3 regions of the Mesorhizobium japonicum MAFF 303099 genome follow, and region 2 is predicted to be linked to each of the others. Evidence: riboswitches for the same ligand, from Rfam matches in the RefSeq annotation. Region 2 holds a riboswitch; each other region holds the start of a gene.

Region 1 (6,078 bases), 3.2 Mb from region 2:
TTTTCGTAAGCTTTGACGTTGGGGCTGTTCGGCAAACCGGACGATGTGGTTTAAGCGCCGCATGGTGGGAATAGACGACTCCATGGATGGTTGGGCGCCGGCGGGGCTGACTGCCGCCGGCCTCGAACCGTCATCGGTATGGCCAGGTCTGCTCCGCCATCCCTGGTATTTGCTGGCGCTTTTGTGCCTGGTGCAGATCCTGTGCTGGACGGTGGTGCCGGCACTGATCGATCCCGCCCCGCCCGGCGATGTGGTGGAAGGTTTCATGTGGGGCCGCGAATGGGTGCTGTTGACCTACAAGCACCCGCAGCTTCCGGGCTGGCTGCTCGAAACCAGCCATCTTCTGACCGGATCTTTCCGCTGGCCGCAATACATGCTTGCCCAGCTGACGATCTCGTCGACCTTCATCCTGGTCTATCTGCTGGCCCGCGACATGCTCGGGCAAAGCCGCGCGCTGGCCGCCGTGCTTTTGATGCCGTCGGTCTATTTCTTCGGCTGGCCGACCCCGCAATTCAATCATGACTACGCGCAGATGCCGTTCTGGGCGGCCATCTGCTGGCTGCTCTGGCGCGCCGGCCGTGGCGGCGGGCCGGGCTGGTGGCTGGCGCTTGGACTGGTGTCGGGCGTCGGGCTCTATGCCAAGTTCTCCACCGGCCTGCTGCTTGCCTTCGGCGCGCTCTGGCTGTTGTATGACGCACGCGCGCGCATCCGGCTGGCGACGCCCTGGCCATGGCTCGGCCTTGCCGTTTTTCTCGCCGTTGCCGCGCCGCTGGCCATCGCGCTCTACCGTATCGATTTCCTGCCACTGACCTATTTCGCAGCCCGCGACCAATGGGTGACCGAAAACCGGGTGCGCCTCTACTACATCGGTGTCCAGATGGCCGGGCTCTCCGGCTTTCTTCTGGTGCTGACGATATCCGGGCTGCTGCGGCGCTCGCCCGCCCCGGAAGTGCCGGTCGAGCGCGGCATTCTGGTCTATCTCGTGTGGATGGGGCTTGGCCCGGCGACCCTGATCATGGTGGCCTCGTTGTTCACCGGCACAGGCGAGTCCTGGGGCGCGCCGATGTACAATCTCGTCGGTGTCACGGTGCTCGCCTTTCTCGGCCACCGGCTCGGCGCCATCGAGATGCGAAGGCTGGCGATCTGCGCGTTCCTCTGCATCCTCACCATGTCGAGCGCCTATGCGGCGCTCCGTTGGACGGGCTGCAATGTGCGGGGGCGCCTGGACGCCGTCTGCTGGCCGGCACAGCCGATCGCGGACGAGGCCGAGGCCGTCTGGCACGCCGCGGCGCCAGGCAGGCTCGACATTGTCGGCGGCGATACCCAGGTGGCCATGCTGGCGGGCCTCAATGCCTATGACAAGCCGTCGATCTTCACCGATCTCGATACCCGGTTCGCGCCCTGGATCACCAGCCAGCGCTTGCGCGACCACGGCATGCTGATGGTTTGGCCGGGGCATGACGTGCCGCCGCAGTTGCGGACATGGCTGGGCAACTTCCCGGTCAAGACCGTTCTTTTCAATTGGTCGCGCACGGCGCCGCCTGTGGCAATCAGCTTTGCCGCCATTCCGCCCGGCACGTTGTATCCGCCGCTTGCCGTCGACAGCCAGACCCTGCATCCGGGCAACTGAAGCGGTTCGATCCCCGACCGCGTCGTGATATCGTTCGCTCATGGCCGCGTTGTTTCCGCGCGACTGGACGAAGCGGACGACAATGCCCATCTATTGGGAAATCCAATTTTGTCTGCGCAATTCCGGGCGGGAAACCGCTACATGAGGTGGAATTGCCTTTTTGAGGAGACGTGACATGGCGACTTCGACCGAACGCGCAGTGCTTGCCGGTGGCTGTTTCTGGGGCATGCAGGATTTGATACGGCGCTATCCCGGCGTCATCTCCACGCGTGTCGGCTATAGTGGCGGCGATGTAGCCAACGCCACCTATCGCAACCACGGTACCCATGCCGAAGCCATCGAGATCAATTTCGATCCGGCCGTGATCAGCTATCGCACGCTGCTGGAGCGCTTTTTCCAGATCCACGATCCGACGACGCGCAACCGCCAGGGCAACGATGTCGGCATGAGCTACCGTTCGGCGATCTACTACACAAGCGATGAGCAAAAGCGCGTCGCCGAAGACACCATTGCCGATGTCGATGCTTCCGGCCTGTGGCCCGGCAAGGTCGTCACGGAAGTCGCGCCGGCCGGCGCCTTCTGGGAAGCCGAGCCCGAGCACCAGGATTATCTGGAGAAATATCCGAACGGCTATACCTGCCATTTCGTCAGGCCGGGCTGGAAGCTGCCGGTACGCGAGAAGGCCGTATCCTAACGGTTGGCATAAAGCATCGTTGGGAATGATATCGAAAGCCGCCGGGTGTCCGGCGGCTTTTCTTTTTTGGGCAATCACTCGCAGTTGTTGCTGTTCGCGGTGGGCGCCGTGGCGTCGCCGTTGGCATCGGTTTGCGACCCCTGGTGCAATGCTTTTGGCCCGGTGCGCTTAAAAAACGGCTTCCCCTTCCATTCGAATGGTGCTTTAACGCGCCCATCCACAGGGGTGCTCCGTACGGTCGGGGCTGAGACGGGGGCGGCAAGCCCACAGACCCTAGAAGCTGATCTGGGTAATACCAGCGGAGCGAGGCGGGCGATGTTTTCAGGCGCACAGATTTCCCTATATCCCATGGCCGACGATTTCGTCGGCGTCATCCTGGGCGCGCTCAGCGCGCTCGATCCCTACCGGGACAGGCTCCGGATCGAGACCGATGACATCTCGACCTTGCTGGTCGGGCCGCCCGAAGTGTTGTTCCCGGCGCTGCGCGACCTGTTCGTAGCGGCGGCGCAGAGCGGCAAGCATTGCGTGCTGTCGGCCGCCATTTCGCGGGGCTGCCCGGGCGAGCCGGACGATCCGATCTGCCGCTCCGATGCGTTTGGCGGTCCTGTCGGACCGCTCGGCCCACGAAAGCAAGCCGCCATCACCGCCGTGCGTAATGCTGCTGCCACCGGTCAGCCGGCGGCGGCGCAATTCTCGCTCTATGTGATGGGCATCGGCGACCACATGGACGAGATCTACGGCTGCATCGATTTCCTCAAGCAGTCCGGCGTCTACGATCGCTCCAAGAATTTTTGCACCAAACTGCGCGGTGATACCGGCGCAATCTTTTCGGCGCTGAACGAAGCCTTCTGCCGCTTCGGGCCGGGCGCCGGCCACGTAACCCTCGACGTCACGGTTTCCGCCAACAGCCCGTCGGCTGTCTAGGCCGGCCGCGCTTCCGCGCGTCCCCGTCAAAGGTTATGCCCGTGGTTTCATCTTCAGTCGCGCCGCGCCCGCTCGCGGCTTCCCTTGCCAAGGCAGCCCCCGCCGTCATCTCCGTTGGGTTGCTCCTCATGGCGTGGGAGCTCTACGCTACCTATTCCGGCATCAAGCCGACGATCCTGCCGGCGCCCTCACGCGTCTTCGAACAGGCGATGCTCAATCGTGATGCGCTGATCGACAACGCCATCCCCACCATCCGCGCCACGCTGATCGGCTTTGCCTGTTCGCTCGGTGCCGCTTTCACACTGTCCATGCTGGTCGACTTCTTCCAGCCGCTGCGGCGCGCGCTGTTTCCCGTCTTCATCGTCAGCCAGACCTTGCCGCTGGTGGCCATCGCGCCGCTGGTGGTTTTGTGGTTCGGCTTCGGTTTGACGCCGAAGATCATGCTGGTGGCGCTGGTCACCTTCTTCCCGATGCTGGTAGCTCTGGTGCAGGGCTACGAGGCGACCGAGGTGGAGATCGGCCAGATGCTGCGCGCCATGGGGGCAGGGCGCTGGCGCGTCTTCGTGCTGGCGCGGCTGCCTTCGGCACTGCCCTATTTCTTCGCCGGCCTGCGGATCTCCATCACCTATGCCGTGGTCGGCGCCATCTTCGCCGAATATGCCGGGGCGGCGAAGGGGCTTGGCATCTACATGCTCAACGCCAAGAACAATTTCCGCCCCGATCTGGTGCTGGCCGCGGTCGGTGTCAGTGTCGCGCTCACGCTGATCCTGTTCGGGCTGACGGTGCTCTTGCAACGCCTCGCCATGCCTTGGGAGCGGGCCGACCCGCAATCTGCAGGAAAGGGGCCATGGCGATGAGCCGGCTCGAATTGCGGCATGTGCGCAAGGCGTTTGGCGGGCTCGACGTGCTTGCCGACATTTCGCTCAGCGTCGGTGCCGGTGAATTCGTCTCGATCCTTGGGCCTTCGGGCGCCGGCAAGTCGACGCTGTTCCAGCTTCTGACGGGTGCCGAGCATGGCGAAGGGGAGATGTTGTTCGACGGCATGCCGCTCGACGACCATGGCCGGCATTTCGCATTCATGCCGCAGCGCGACGCGCTGATGCCATGGCGGCGCATCCTCGACAACACGACGCTCGGGCTCGAGGTGCAAGGCATCAGGCGCAAGGCGGCGCGGGCGCGTGTCGCCCCGCTGTTTGCCGAGTTCGGCCTTGCCGGCTTCGAGCGGCATTTTCCGGCACAGCTTTCGGGCGGCATGCGCCAGCGCGCGGCATTGCTGCGCACGGTGGTGCAGGCGCGCGACATGCTTTTGCTCGACGAGCCGTTCGGCGCGCTCGACGCGCTGACCCGCGCGGCCATGCAGCGCTGGCTCGAGCAGATGTGGCGCCACCATCGCTGGACGGCGCTGCTGATCACCCACGATGTGCGCGAGGCCGTGTACCTGTCCGACCGCATCTATGTGCTGTCGGCGCGACCGGCCCGTGTGCTGCGTGAAATCAGGGTGCCGCTGCCGCGTCCGCGCGATCCGGCCGGCGCCGCCGCGCAACAGGCCGGCGCACTCGAAGCCGAGATACTCGACATTCTGCTCAACCCTCAACCATCCAAAGGATATGACCATGACTGATCTGACACGCCGGCAGGCTTTGCTGCTCACCCTTGCCAGCGGTCTTCCGCTGATCGCCGGATCAAGCCGCGTCTTCGCCGCGACGCCAAAAGTCACCGTCGCGTTGGACTGGACGGTCAACACCAACCACATCGGGCTGTTCGTCGCGCGCGACAAGGGGTTTTACCGCGAGGCCGGCCTCGAGGTCGACATTCTGCCCTATAGCGATACCGGCGCCGGCACGCTGGTCGCCAACCGCGTCGCCGATTTCGGCATCAATGGCACCATCAGCCTGTTCACCCAGAAGACCGCCGGGGCCGATCTGAAGGCCGTCTATGCCGTGGTGCAGTCCGAAACCGGCCGGGTGGTCTTCAATGCGGAGCGCGGCGAGATCAAAAGTCCGAAGGACCTTGATGGCCTGACCTATGGCGGTTTCGGCAGCGCCTGGGAAAACGCACTGATCTCGACCATCATCCGCCACGACGGCGGCAAGGGCAATTTCGAAACTGTGACACTCGGCACCTCCGCCTATGAAGCGCTGGCCAACGGCTCGGTCGACTTCACGCTCGAGGTCTCGACCTGGGAGGGCGTCGAGGCCGAACTCAAAGGCATCAAGCAGCGCAGCTTCGTCTATGCCGACTACGGCGTGCCCGACGAGCATACAACGCTGATCTCGTCGAGCGAGGCGTATCTCCAAGCAAACCCGGCACTGGCGTCGGCCTTTATCCAGGCAACGCGGCGCGGCTATCAGTTCACTGTGGATCATCCGGCCGAAGCCGCCGCGCTGCTGATCGCCGCCAACAAGGATGCGTTGACCAATCCGGCATTGATCGAAGCATCGCTGAAGGCGCTGATCGACGGACACTATCTGCGCGCGGAGAACGGCGCCATCGGCACGATGGATCCGGCCAAGATGGAAGCGATCGGCGACTTTCTCTTCAAAGCGGGCATTTTGCGCGATGCGGATGGTAAGATTCTGACGCAAAGACCTGATTTCACGAAGTATTTCAGCAATTCAACTTTGGGCTAGAGTGGTTGCCGTGTCCGTGAAACGGTGAACCGGGGCGGCCAGTCGGCCTCTCGAAGCCGGGTATGCCTGGCGAGCCAAAGAGGCTCGCCAGGCATGACAGATCCTGATCACCGCGCGGATCCGCAGACCCGACTAGTTCCGGGCGATCTCATAGAGCAAAGTGGTTTTGATATGCCGCCCGGGCTCACCCTGCAGCGACA
Region 2 (6,078 bases):
CCGGCTCTGACCAATGACGAAGCGCGGGCGGCTCGAGGCGATCTATGCGCAGACCAGAAAACGGCAAAGCACGCGGCAGAAGCCTTTCCCTGGGACTGCCGGTCGACCCTTGCGTTAGCGCCGAAACTCGGGACGTCAAGTTCTGGGGCAAACCGGACAAGCCGAAGGTGTGTCGGGAATGCTGCTGCGCCACGGCAGTGATTTCTGCATTATCTATACGCCTATATACGCAGTGCCGGCGTCAGCACCCCAGCGGTCGAAGATACGCGACAAGTCGCGTGCAAGTCATCTTGGGGACGCTGACAACAAGGTACGTGCGCTCAATCGCGTCCACCCCATTCACAAAACCGGCTCCGTGGAGTAGTGGGAACGCAGAGAAATCTCCGGTCGCAGCCTTACCCGGTCAAAACAAGGATTCAAACCATGAATGCCCTCGTCATCTGCTCCGGCGGATTGGACTCTGTTTCGCTCGCTCACAAGGTGGCGACCGAGCAGAAACTCATTGGCCTGCTTTCGTTCGATTACGGCCAGAGGCACAAAAAGGAACTCGGCTTTGCCGCTATCTGCGCCAAGCGGCTGGCTGTTCCGCACCAGATCGTCGATATCCGCGATGTTGGCCGGAACCTGAGCGGCTCGGCGCTGACTGATAATGTGGACGTGCCCGACGGGCACTATGCCGAAGACTCCATGAGGATCACGGTGGTGCCGAATAGGAACGCCATCATGCTGGCCATCGCCTTCGGGGTTGCCGCCGCGAAGAAGGCCGATGCGGTGGCCACTGCCGTCCACGGCGGAGATCATTTCATCTATCCCGATTGCCGGCCCGCTTTTATCGACGCCTTTCAGACGATGCAGAACCATGCCCTCGCAGGCTACGCCGATATCCGCCTGTACGCTCCGTATGTGAATATGTCGAAGGCCGACATCGTCAGCGAGGGGGCAAAGTACGCCACACCGTTCGAGGCGACGTGGTCCTGCTACAAGGGCGGTGCACGTCATTGCGGTCGCTGCGGGACATGCGTCGAACGGCGCGAAGCATTCGATCTGGCCGGCATCACCGACCCGACAGATTATGAGGACGCAGACTTCTGGCTCCACGCTATCCAGACAAGGAGCGCGTGATGTTCCGCATTACCAAAGAGTTCCACTTCTCGGCCTCGCATCAGCTCACCTCCTTGCCACCAGATCATCAGTGCGCACGTCTGCACGGCCACAACTACATCGTCGTAGTGGAGCTTTCAGGTGGCGAACTGGACGAACACGGCTTTGTGCGCGACTACCAAGATCTGGCGGCGTTCAAGCACTACATCGATGGGACGTTCGACCATCGGCATCTTAACGACGTGCTGGGGCATGACCATGCCACAGCGGAATGTCTGGCCAGGCACTTCTACGACTGGTGCAAGGTGCGGCTACCCGAAACCTCCGCCGTGCGGGTGAGCGAGACGCCGAAAACCTGGGCGGAATACCGACCATGACTTGCGCGTTGCATCCCGGAATCCGGGTGAGCGAGATTTTTGGGCCGACCATTCAGGGCGAAGGCGTGCTGATCGGCTTGCCGACGGTGTTCGTAAGAACCGGCGGGTGCGATTATCGCTGTTCCTGGTGCGACAGCCTGCATGCGGTGGACCGTCGCTTCCGCCATGATTGGGAGATGATGTCTTCCGACGCGGTTTGGCAAAAGGTCATTGCACTTTCCAGCGGTCAGCCCGTGATGGTATCGCTGTCGGGCGGCAATCCGGCCATCCAGCCGCTTGGCCAGTTGATCGACCGCGGGCATGGTGAGGGCTACCGTTTTGCATTGGAAACCCAAGGTTCGGTGTCTAAGCAATGGTTCGCGGATCTCGACGTGCTGGTACTCAGCCCCAAGCCGCCCTCAAGTGAAATGACGACAGATTGGGCCGCGTTCGACGCCTGCTTAGAGGCGGCGCAGGATAAGCCGCAGACGGCGCTCAAGCTCGTCGTCTTCGACGAAGATGACTATGCCTATGCCAAAGACGCCGCGGCGCGCTACCCGCAATTACCCGTCTATCTGCAGCCCGGCAATCACACGCCGCCGCGTCCCGGCAACGAAGACGGGTTCATCGACATGGCCGGTGTGATGAGGCGCATGGAATGGCTGGTTGAAAAAGTGACCCGTGACAGGTGGTTCGAGGCGCGTGTACTGCCGCAGCTTCATGTTCTGCTCTGGGGAAACAAACGGGGCGTCTAGCCGAAGGGGAAGGATTGCCGACGACGAGCAAGACAGACCTCTATAGCAATCTCACCCAACTGGGCGGCAGCAGCGTCGTTCCGGAAAGCCCCGAAAACACCGTGCTGGAAAAGGCACCGAAATCCGCATGAGGGCTCGCCTTATTGGGGGCGCTTCACCGCTCCTCTGGAGCGTGACTTGCTCTCGATACTACCATGCTTTTCCGCTGGGTTTGTTTGGTTGCCGATCACCGCTGCGGGACGAATGCGCTTGACAAAATAGCGACGGGCCGTTCAATTCGATGCATTCACCAGGGGAGTCCCGGCAAGGGGCTGAGATACTGCTGGCTTTCGCGGCGCAGTGACCCGTTGAACCTGATCCAGTTCATACTGGCGTAGGGACGGTGCAAGCGCTTTGCGGGAGTTTACGCCCGAGGTCCTGTTTCGGCAGGCCGACCAAAGCGTCTTTTCATCCTTCCGGCACAGAACTGGGTCTCCAATGCATGAGCAAAGGAGCCTCACGATGAATGCCCTCACCCCCGCCGTGTCGACGGGACCACTGCCCGCCTCGCGGAAAATCCACAAATCCGGCGTCCTCCACCCGCAGATCAGGGTGCCGATGCGTGAAATCTCCGTTCATCCAACGGCCGGCGAGCCGCCCGTCATCGTCTACGATCCATCAGGCCCCTATACCGACCCGACAGTCGAAACCAGCATTGAAAAGGGCCTCGCCCGGCTTCGCCATGAATGGATTACCGCGCGCGGCGATGTCGAAGCCTATGACGGCCGCCATGTCCGGCCGGAAGACAATGGATTCGCGGTGGGTGAGCGCCTGACGCCGGAATTTCCCGTTCGCAATCGGCCGCTCAGGGCCAGGTCAGGTAAGGCGGTGACGCAGCTTGCCTATGCCCGCGCCGGCATCATCACGCCTGAAATGGAGTTCGTCGCCATCCGCGAGAACCTCGGCCGCGAGATGCTGCGCGGCACGCTGCAACGCGACGGCGAAGCCTTCGGCGCATCGATCCCCGACCTCGTCACGCCGGAATTCGTGCGTGACGAGGTGGCTCACGGGCGCGCAATCATTCCCGCCAACATCAATCATCCCGAGAGCGAGCCGATGATCATCGGCCGCAATTTCCTGGTCAAGATCAACGCCAATATCGGCAACTCGGCGGTCACCTCCTCGATGGCCGAGGAGGTCGAAAAGATGGTCTGGGCGATCCGCTGGGGCGCCGATACGGTGATGGACCTGTCGACCGGTCGCAACATCCACAATATCCGCGACTGGATCGTGCGCAATGCGCCGGTGCCGATCGGCACGGTGCCGCTCTATCAGGCGCTGGAAAAGGTCGGCGGCATCGCCGAGGATCTGACCTGGGAGGTCTACCGCGACACCCTGATCGAACAGGCCGAACAGGGTGTCGACTATTTCACCATCCACGCCGGCGTGCGGCTGCACTACATCCCGCTGACCGTCGACCGGGTCACGGGCATCGTCTCGCGCGGTGGCTCGATCATGGCCAAATGGTGTCTTCACCATCACCGGGAAAGCTTCCTTTATGAGCATTTCGCGGAAGTCTGTGATATCTGCCGCGCCTATGACGTGTCCTTTTCGCTCGGCGACGGCCTTCGTCCCGGCTCGATTGCCGACGCCAACGACGCTGCGCAATTCGCCGAGCTGGAAACCCTCGGCGAGCTGACAAAGATCGCCTGGGCGAAGGATTGCCAGGTGATGATCGAGGGGCCTGGTCACGTGCCGATGCATAAGATCAAGGCGAACATGGACAAGCAGCTCGCCGTCTGCGGCGAGGCGCCGTTCTATACGCTTGGACCGCTGACGACCGACATCGCGCCGGGTTACGACCACATCACCTCAGGTATCGGCGCCGCCATGATCGGCTGGTTCGGCACCGCCATGCTCTGCTACGTCACACCCAAGGAACATCTCGGCCTTCCCGATCGCAACGACGTCAAGATTGGCGTGATCACCTACAAGATCGCAGCACACGCCGCCGACCTGGCGAAGGGGCATCCGGCGGCGAAAGTCAGGGATGACGCCCTTTCCCGCGCGCGCTTCGAGTTCCGCTGGGAGGACCAGTTCAACCTGTCGCTCGACCCTGAAACCGCGCGGTCCTTCCACGACCAGACCTTGCCCAAGGAGGCGCACAAGCTGGCGCATTTCTGCTCGATGTGCGGGCCGAAATTCTGCTCCATGCGAATATCCCACGACATCCGCGCCGAGGCACAGAAAGAGGGCATGGCGGCGATGGCGGCGAAATACCGCGAGGGCGGCGATCTCTACGTGCCCGCGGAAGAGAGCGGCGCACCGCTCATGCCGGAGGCGCATGAGCTGTCATGAAGGTGTTGATCAAAGGGGCCGGCGTCGCCGGCCTCACCGCGGCCTTCGAACTCGCCATCCGCGGCGCGGCGGTGACGGTTGCCGAGACGAGACTTAGCCTCGGCGGCAATGCGTCGTGGTTCGCGGGCGGCATGTTGGCGCCATGGTGCGAGCGTGAAAGCGCCGAGCAGCCGGTGCTCGATCTCGGACGCGACGCCGCCGACTGGTGGGATACGGCAACGCCCGGGCAGGTGACGCGGGCCGGAACACTGGTCGTGGCCGCGCCGCGCGATGCGGGCGAGCTCGACCGGTTTGCCAGTCGCACGTCGGGGTACAGGCCTTTCGATGAAAACGAAATCGCACAGCTCGAGCCGGACCTCTCCGGTCGTTTCCGCCGTGCGCTGTTCTTCCCCGACGAAGCCCATCTCGACCCGCGCCGGGCGATGGCTGCACTGCATAACAGGCTGGCGGCGATGGGCGTCGAATTCCGCTTCGGTGCCGATGCCCGGCACATTTCCGGATTCGATCGCCGGATCGACTGCACGGGGATGGCGGCAGAAGACGATGGGTTGCGCGGCGTTCGCGGCGAAATGCTGATCCTGCGTACGCCTGATGTCTCGCTGTCGCGCCCGGTCCGTCTGCTTCATCCGCGCTTTCCGCTCTATGTGGTGCCGCGTGCCGACCACCATTTCATGGTTGGGGCGACGATGATCGAAAGCCAATCCGGGGGACCGGTCACGGCGCGTTCGATGATGGAGCTTCTGGGCGCCGCCTATGCCCTCCATCCGGCCTTTGGCGAGGCCGAGATCGTTGAAACCGGTGTCGGCATCCGCCCAGCCTTTCCCGACAATCTGCCGCGTGTCGAGGCATGCGGAAGCGCCGTCGCGATCAACGGGCTTTATCGCCATGGCTTTCTTCTCGCGCCCGCCATGGCGCGCCGGGCGGCCGACCTGGTTTTCAATCAAGACGGAACCAAGGAGCTTGCTCATGAAACTGTTGGTCAACGGCAAAGCGCATGAGGTTGCCGCCACCACCCTGGCCGAGCTGCTTGCAGCGCTCGACTATGAGGGCGATTGGCTGGCGACCGCCGTCAACAGCGACCTCGTGCACAAAGCCAGCCGGGCGGAATTCCGGTTGAGCGACGGCGATCGGATCGAAATCCTCTCGCCCATGCAGGGAGGCTAGCATGTTCGAGCTTCTCGGGACGACGCTTCCTTCCCGCCTGCTTCTCGGCACCGCGCAATATCCTTCGCCGGCCATCCTTGCCGATGCGGTCAAGGCATCGGGCACGTCGGTGGTGACCGTCTCGCTGCGCCGTGAGATGGCAGGTGGCAGGGCCGGCGAGAAATTCTGGTCGTTGATCCGCTCGCTGGGCGTCAGAATCCTCCCCAACACTGCTGGCTGTCACTCCGTCAAGGAAGCGGTCACCACTGCGAAAATGGCGCGCGACGTCTTCGGTACGAGCTGGATCAAGCTCGAAGTGATCGGCAGCCACGACACGCTGCAGCCAGACGTGTTCGGCCTGGTCGAAGGCGCCCGCATCCTGTGCG
Region 3 (6,078 bases), 1.6 Mb from region 2:
CTGACCAGGATAACGGTGCCGGCAAAGCCGGCGACCAGTTCCTGCAGCAGTTCCAGCGTCTCCATGTCGAGATCGTTGGTCGGCTCATCAAGTACCAGGAGGTTTGCCGGTCGTGCCAGCACGCGCGCCAGGATCAGCCGCGCCCGCTCGCCGCCGGACAGTTCGCGCACCGGCGTGCGCGCCTGCTCCGGCTTGAACAGGAAATCCTTCATGTAGGAGACGACATGGCGCTGCTCGCCATTGATGACGAGGTTTTCGCCGCGCCCGTCGGTGAGGTATTGCGCCAGCGTCTCCTGCGGATCGACTGCCTCGCGCTTCTGGTCGAGCGTGGCGATTTCCAGATTGGTGCCGAGCCGCACCGAGCCAGCATCCGGCGCCAATTCGCCGGTCAGCATCTTCAAAAGCGTCGTCTTGCCGGCGCCGTTCGGTCCGACGAGGCCGACGCGGTCGCCGCGCTGGATGCGGGTCGAGAAGCCCTTGACCACGGCCAGGTCGCCAAAGCTCTTCTCGATGTTTTTGGCTTCGATCACCAGCTTGCCGGATTCGGCGGCGTCACTTGCCACCATGGTCGCGGTGCCTTCGGCGCCGCGATGGCCGCGGAAACGCTGGCGCATGGTCTGCAACTCGCCCAAGCGGCGCATGTTGCGCTTGCGCCGCGCCGTCACGCCATAACGCAGCCAGTGTTCTTCACGCACGATCTGGCGGCCAAGCTTGTGTTGCTCGCGCTCTTCCTCTTCCAGCACCTGGTCGCGCCATTCCTCGAAATGGCCAAAACCCTTGTCCAGCCTGCGGGTCTGGCCACGGTCGAGCCAGACGGTGGCGCGCGACACGCGCTCGAGGAAACGGCGGTCGTGCGAGATGACGATGAGTGCCGAGGAGGTGCGCACGAGCTCTTCTTCCAGCCATTCGATGACCGACAGGTCAAGATGGTTGGTCGGCTCATCAAGCAACAGAATATCAGGCTCCGGCGCCATGACACGGGCCAGGGCTGCGCGCCTGGCCTCGCCCCCTGAGAGATCGCCCGGCCGTTCCTCGCCGGTGAGGCCAAGATGCTCCATCAGATAGGAGGCGCGGTAAGGGTCGTCGGCTGGCCCAAGCCCCGCCTCGACATAGGCACGCACATTGGCGAAACCTTCCATGTCGGGCATCTGCGGCAGATAGCGGACGGTTGCCGAGGGCTGGCGGAACACCTCACCGTCCTGCGGCTCGACCAGGCCGGCGGCGATCTTGAGCAGCGTCGACTTGCCGGACCCGTTGCGGCCTACCAGCGCGATCTTGTCGCCGGCCGAAGCGGTCAACGCGGCGCCGTCGAGCAGCGGTGTGCCGCCAAAGGTCAGTCTTATCCCGTCGAGATTGAGAAGGGGCGGGGCCATGTCAGCTTTCAGGTAGTGGATACGGATGCGCGAGCAGCAGCGCGCGGCCGTGGCCGAGCGCGATGTCCAGGCGACCCCGGACCTCGTTGGAAATGGTCAGCGACGAGCCGAAGGCCACCTCGACCTGGTTCAACGGCCATTTGGCGCCGGTGACGGTCAGGCCGGCAAGTTCGGAAAAGCCGAGGATCGAAAACAGCGTGCCGTCGGCATAGTCGAAGCCGGCCGTTCCCAGCAGCAGCGGGACACCTTCCTGGGCGCCACTGGTCAGCAGCACCTCCGTTCCGGCCTCGGCCAGGCGCAGGGCGAGCGCCAGATGCAGGAAGGCGTGGTCGGCGCGCTTGCCGCCGAACGCACCCGCCAGCACAAGGCGGGTCGCGCCGCGCTCGAGTGCTGCGGCGATCGCCAGTTCGCCGTCGGTCTTGTCCTTCTCCGCCGGGAAAGTCCGGCGGGGCACCGCGGCAAGGTCGGCGGGCAGATCGGTCGGCACGGAATCGAAATCGCCCACCCACAATTCCGGCACAAGGCCGAGCAGCCGGGCATGGCCGATGCCGGCGTCGGCGGCGATGACGCGCGAGCCTTCGACCTGGCGGTCGAGCCGGGGCGTGCGGATGAGATCGCCGCCAAGCAGGATGGTGAATGTGCTCATATCCGGTGGCCTGTACCAGCCCGGCAGCGGAAACGGAAGGCCGGCAAACTGCCACTTGCGCGGTTCCTCGGCCCGGCCTATGTGTCGAAACGCTCTAACGGGGTGCCGGACGCGATCTTCGCGGACCGGCTGAGAGGCAGTCTCGCCAACCCGCTGAACCTGATCCGGTTTGTACCGGCGGAGGGATTAGACGTTTCGGACAGTCCGGCGCCTCAATTCCTTTTCAATTCGAACGAAGGAGGCGCCGATGCGCACGCTTTTATACGCTCTTGTCTCGACGATGGTCGTGGCGCTGTCCGGGCCGGCCTTGGCCAAGGACAAGCTCACCGTCTACACCTATGAAAGCTTCACCGCCGACTGGGGTCCAGGCCCCGTGGTGAAGAAGGAATTCGAGGCCGAATGCGGCTGCGACGTCGAGTTCGTCTCGGTCGCCGATGGCGTGGCCCTGCTCAACCGCGTCAAGCTCGAAGGGGCGTCGACCAAGGCCGATATCGTGCTCGGCCTCGACACCAATCTCACCGCCGATGCCAAGGCTAGCGGGTTGTTTGCCCCGCATGGCGCGGTCTCCGATGTCAACGTGCCGGGCGGCTGGAGCGACGACACTTTTGTTCCCTTCGACTACGGCTACTTCGCCGTCGTCTACGACACCGAAAAGCTGAAGACGCCGCCGAAGAGCCTGAAGGAACTGGTCGAAGGCAGTGCCGACGACAAGATCGTCATCCAGGATCCACGCACCTCGACGCCGGGCCTCGGCCTGCTGTTGTGGGTGAAGTCGGTCTACGGCGACAAGGCGCCGGAAGCCTGGGCCAAGCTCAAGACGAAGGTGCTGACCGTGACGCCGGGCTGGAGCGAGGCCTATGGCCTGTTCACCAAGGGCGAGGCGCCGATGGTGCTGTCCTACACGACCTCGCCGGCCTACCACATGGTCGCCGAGAACACGCAGCGCTACCAGGCGGCTTCGTTCGAGGAGGGCGAGTATCTGCAGATCGAGGTCGCGGGCATCACCACCACGGGGGCGAAGAATCCGCTGGCGGCGAAATTCATGGCCTTCATGACCGGCCCAAAATTCCAGGATGCGATCCCCGAGACCAACTGGATGTTCCCGGCCGGCAAGACCGACAAGCCGCTCAACCCGGCCTTCGACAAACTGGTCAAGCCGGCCAAGACCTTGCTGTTCAGCCCCGAAGAGGTCGCCGCCAACCGCAAGGCTTGGGTGGATGAATGGCTGGCGGTGATGAGCAAATAGTTTGGCCGTATGATCGAAAGATGAGTGCTCTACGGCGCCCCCCTCTGTCCTGCCGGACATCTCCCCCACAAGGGGGGAGATCGAATGCTATCGGTGATTTCGCTAATCGCCGACGCTATAGGTATGAGCGAGGCGCTGAAACAGCCAATCTCCCCCCTCGTGGGGGAGATGTCCGGCAGGACAGAGGGGGGCGCCAAGGAACGCAACCCTCTATAAGTGTCGCTATGCGGAGACTGGCGGTCGAGCGTGCGACGCGCTGATCCCCGCGTCAGCGCCGGAATCATTGCGCTCGCCGCGATCACGCTGCTTATCGGCGGCGCATTCGCGGGCCTGCTTGTCGAAGGCGCTCATAATTTCTCGGGCGCCTGGGCCGCCTTCGATCCCTATCTGCTGCGCGTCGTGCGCTTCACGCTCTGGCAGGCCATCCTCTCGACCCTGCTTTCGGTCATCCCGGCCCTGTTCGTCGCACGCGCCCTGTCGCGGCATCCGCGTTTTTTCGGCCGCGCTTTCATCCTGCAGCTCTTCGCCGTGCCGCTGGCGCTGCCGGCGATCGTCGCGGCGCTCGGCATACTGGCGCTCTATGGCCGTGCCGGTTATTTCGCGGGGCTGTTCAGCGCCGTCGGCGGCCAGGGCTGGCCAGGCATTTACGGCCTGTCCGGCATTCTCGTGGCCCACGTCTTCTTCAATCTGCCGTTGGCGACCCGGCTGTTCCTCGAGGCGCTGCAGACGATTCCCGCCGACCAGTGGCGACTGGCGAGCCAGCTCGGCATGGGCGCGCGGCCGGCCTTCCGGCTGATTGAATGGCCGACTCTGCGCGCCGCTCTGCCGGGTGTCGCCGGGCTGGTCTTCATGCTCTGCATCACTTCATTCACCATCGTTTTGACGCTTGGCGGCGGGCCGGCGGCGACGACGCTGGAGGTCGGCATCTACCAGGCGCTGCGCTTCGATTTCGATCCCGCGCGGGCCGTCGCCCTGACATTGCTGCAGATCGCGCTGACCTTCATCGTGGTGCTGGCGCTGACGCGGCTTGGCGCCAATGTCGTCGGCGACACCAACCTGCCGGTGGCGCCGCGCCGTTATCTCTCGGTCAAAGGAACCGAAACCACACTGAACGCAGTGCTCATCGTGCTGGCCCTGCTGTTCGTTGTCGGACCGATGGCCGCGACCGTCTCGGCAGGCTTGGGCGCCGATCTCGGCCGGCTCGCCGGCGAGGCCACTGTCCGGCAGGCGACGCTGACCAGTGCGGTGCTCGCTTGCCTGTCGGCGCTGCTTTCGGTGATGTTGTCGCTGGCGCTGACCATGGCGCGACGGGCACTCGCGTTGAACCGCCGCGCCGGTCCGAGAACACTACTCGAACATGCCACGGATACCGGCGCCGGTTTTGTGCTGGTCGTGCCGCCGATCGTCATCGGCGCCGGCTGGTTCCTGCTGCTGCGCCATGCCGGCGATGTCTTTGCCATCGCCCCGGTCATGGTCGTCACCGTCAATTCTGTCATGGCGATGCCTTTCGCGCTGCGCGCCGTCCGTCCCGCCTATGACGCGGCGAGCGAGCGCCACGAACGGCTCTGCGCGCAGCTCGGCATTTCGGGCTGGGCCAGGCTGCGGCTGGTCGACTGGCCGTCATTGCGGCGGCCGCTCGCCACCGCCTTCGCCTTCGCCATGGCGCTGTCGCTCGGCGATCTCGGTGTGATCGCACTGTTCGGCAGTGATTCCGTGCAGACCTTGCCCTACCTTCTCCTGGCGCGCATGGGCAGCTACCGCACGCAGGACGCCGCCGGCCTGGCGCTGTTGCTTGGCCTCGTTTGCCTCGCCCTGGTGCTAGCGGCGGACTGGCTGGGAAGAGACAAGGTCCGCAATGTCTGACGGGGCGATGAGAGGGAAGGGTGTTCCGGTGCGGCTGGACAAGGTCTCGTTCAGCTATGGCGAGGCGCCGCTCACCTTCGATGTCGCGTTCGCGGCCGCGGAAATCACCGCCATCATGGGGCCGAGCGGTTCGGGCAAGTCGACGCTGCTCAATCTGGTCGCCGGCTTCGAGACGCCGCAGTCAGGCGGTGTGCTGATCGGCGGGGTCGATGTCGGCGCCGCGCCGCCAGCCGCACGGCCGGTGTCGATGGTGTTCCAGGAAAACAACCTTTTTGCGCATCTCTCCGTCGAGCAGAATGTCGGGCTCGGCCGCTCGCCATCGCTGCGGCTGACCGAGGTCGACCGCGAGGCGATCGACGGGGCGCTTGCGCGCACAGGCCTTGGCGGCAAGGAAAAGCGCTTGCCGCGCGAACTCTCCGGCGGCGAGCGCCAGCGTGTTGCCCTGGCGCGCGTACTGGTGCGTGATCGCCCGGTGCTGCTGCTCGACGAGCCCTTCGCATCGCTTGGGCCTGCCTTGCGCGACGACATGCTCGACCTGGTTGCCGGCGTGCATGCGGAGCGCGGCATGACGGTGCTGTTCGTCACGCACCAGCCACAGGACGCCCGCCGCATCGGCCGCAATGTGGTGTTTCTGGACAATGGCACTGTGGCGGCCACCGGCAGCGCGGATGATTTCTTCGCGGGGGCTGGTCCGGAGGCGTTCCGGCGCTATATCGGCGCAAGTGCCGGCAATGCCGTATCACAAGATATTGCCCGGAAGCGGACATAATTTACGGTCAAACCGGCATCAGGCAACGGGGCTCTTGCTTGCCATGGCAGAAGTAGTGTGGCTAGGTCCGCCCTACTGGTCCGGCACAGGCCGTGATTTGCCTACTGCATCCGCCGCGCGCCCCAAGGGACGCGCAACGGGTGCCGTAGAAATTTGTATTTTGCGCATGACAGGTTCCGAA

What was found. Region 2 has a riboswitch for thiamine pyrophosphate ahead of thiC (phosphomethylpyrimidine synthase ThiC). Riboswitches for the same ligand answer to the same signal wherever they lie in the genome.
Region 1: another riboswitch for thiamine pyrophosphate. It lies ahead of MAFF_RS08135 (YkoF family thiamine/hydroxymethylpyrimidine-binding protein); the one in region 2 lies ahead of thiC (phosphomethylpyrimidine synthase ThiC).
Region 3: another riboswitch for thiamine pyrophosphate. It lies ahead of thiB (thiamine ABC transporter substrate binding subunit); the one in region 2 lies ahead of thiC (phosphomethylpyrimidine synthase ThiC).

What each region holds. Positions count from the first base shown of each region.
Region 1 is NC_002678.2:1,465,488-1,471,565, reverse strand. Features, by position in the region: gene MAFF_RS08145 (glycosyltransferase family 39 protein) at 83-1,630, shown strand; gene msrA (peptide-methionine (S)-S-oxide reductase MsrA) at 1,806-2,324, shown strand; TPP riboswitch at 2,536-2,649, shown strand; gene MAFF_RS08135 (YkoF family thiamine/hydroxymethylpyrimidine-binding protein) at 2,640-3,248, shown strand; gene MAFF_RS08130 (ABC transporter permease) at 3,284-4,105, shown strand; gene MAFF_RS08125 (ABC transporter ATP-binding protein) at 4,102-4,869, shown strand; gene MAFF_RS08120 (ABC transporter substrate-binding protein) at 4,862-5,878, shown strand; gene MAFF_RS08115 (hypothetical protein) at 6,011-6,078, opposite strand, start outside.
Region 2 is NC_002678.2:4,670,438-4,676,515, reverse strand. Features, by position in the region: gene MAFF_RS41315 (hypothetical protein) at 1-10, shown strand, start outside; gene queC (7-cyano-7-deazaguanine synthase QueC) at 424-1,122, shown strand; gene queD (6-carboxytetrahydropterin synthase QueD) at 1,122-1,478, shown strand; gene queE (7-carboxy-7-deazaguanine synthase QueE) at 1,475-2,212, shown strand; TPP riboswitch at 2,494-2,610, shown strand; gene thiC (phosphomethylpyrimidine synthase ThiC) at 2,714-4,549, shown strand; gene thiO (glycine oxidase ThiO) at 4,546-5,547, shown strand; gene thiS (sulfur carrier protein ThiS) at 5,516-5,713, shown strand; gene MAFF_RS23730 (thiazole synthase) at 5,715-6,078, shown strand, end outside.
Region 3 is NC_002678.2:3,100,152-3,106,229, reverse strand. Features, by position in the region: gene MAFF_RS16230 (ABC-F family ATP-binding cassette domain-containing protein) at 1-1,373, opposite strand, end outside; gene MAFF_RS16225 (thiamine diphosphokinase) at 1,375-2,019, opposite strand; TPP riboswitch at 2,108-2,222, shown strand; gene thiB (thiamine ABC transporter substrate binding subunit) at 2,267-3,265, shown strand; gene thiP (thiamine/thiamine pyrophosphate ABC transporter permease) at 3,512-5,128, shown strand; gene thiQ (thiamine ABC transporter ATP-binding protein) at 5,136-5,897, shown strand.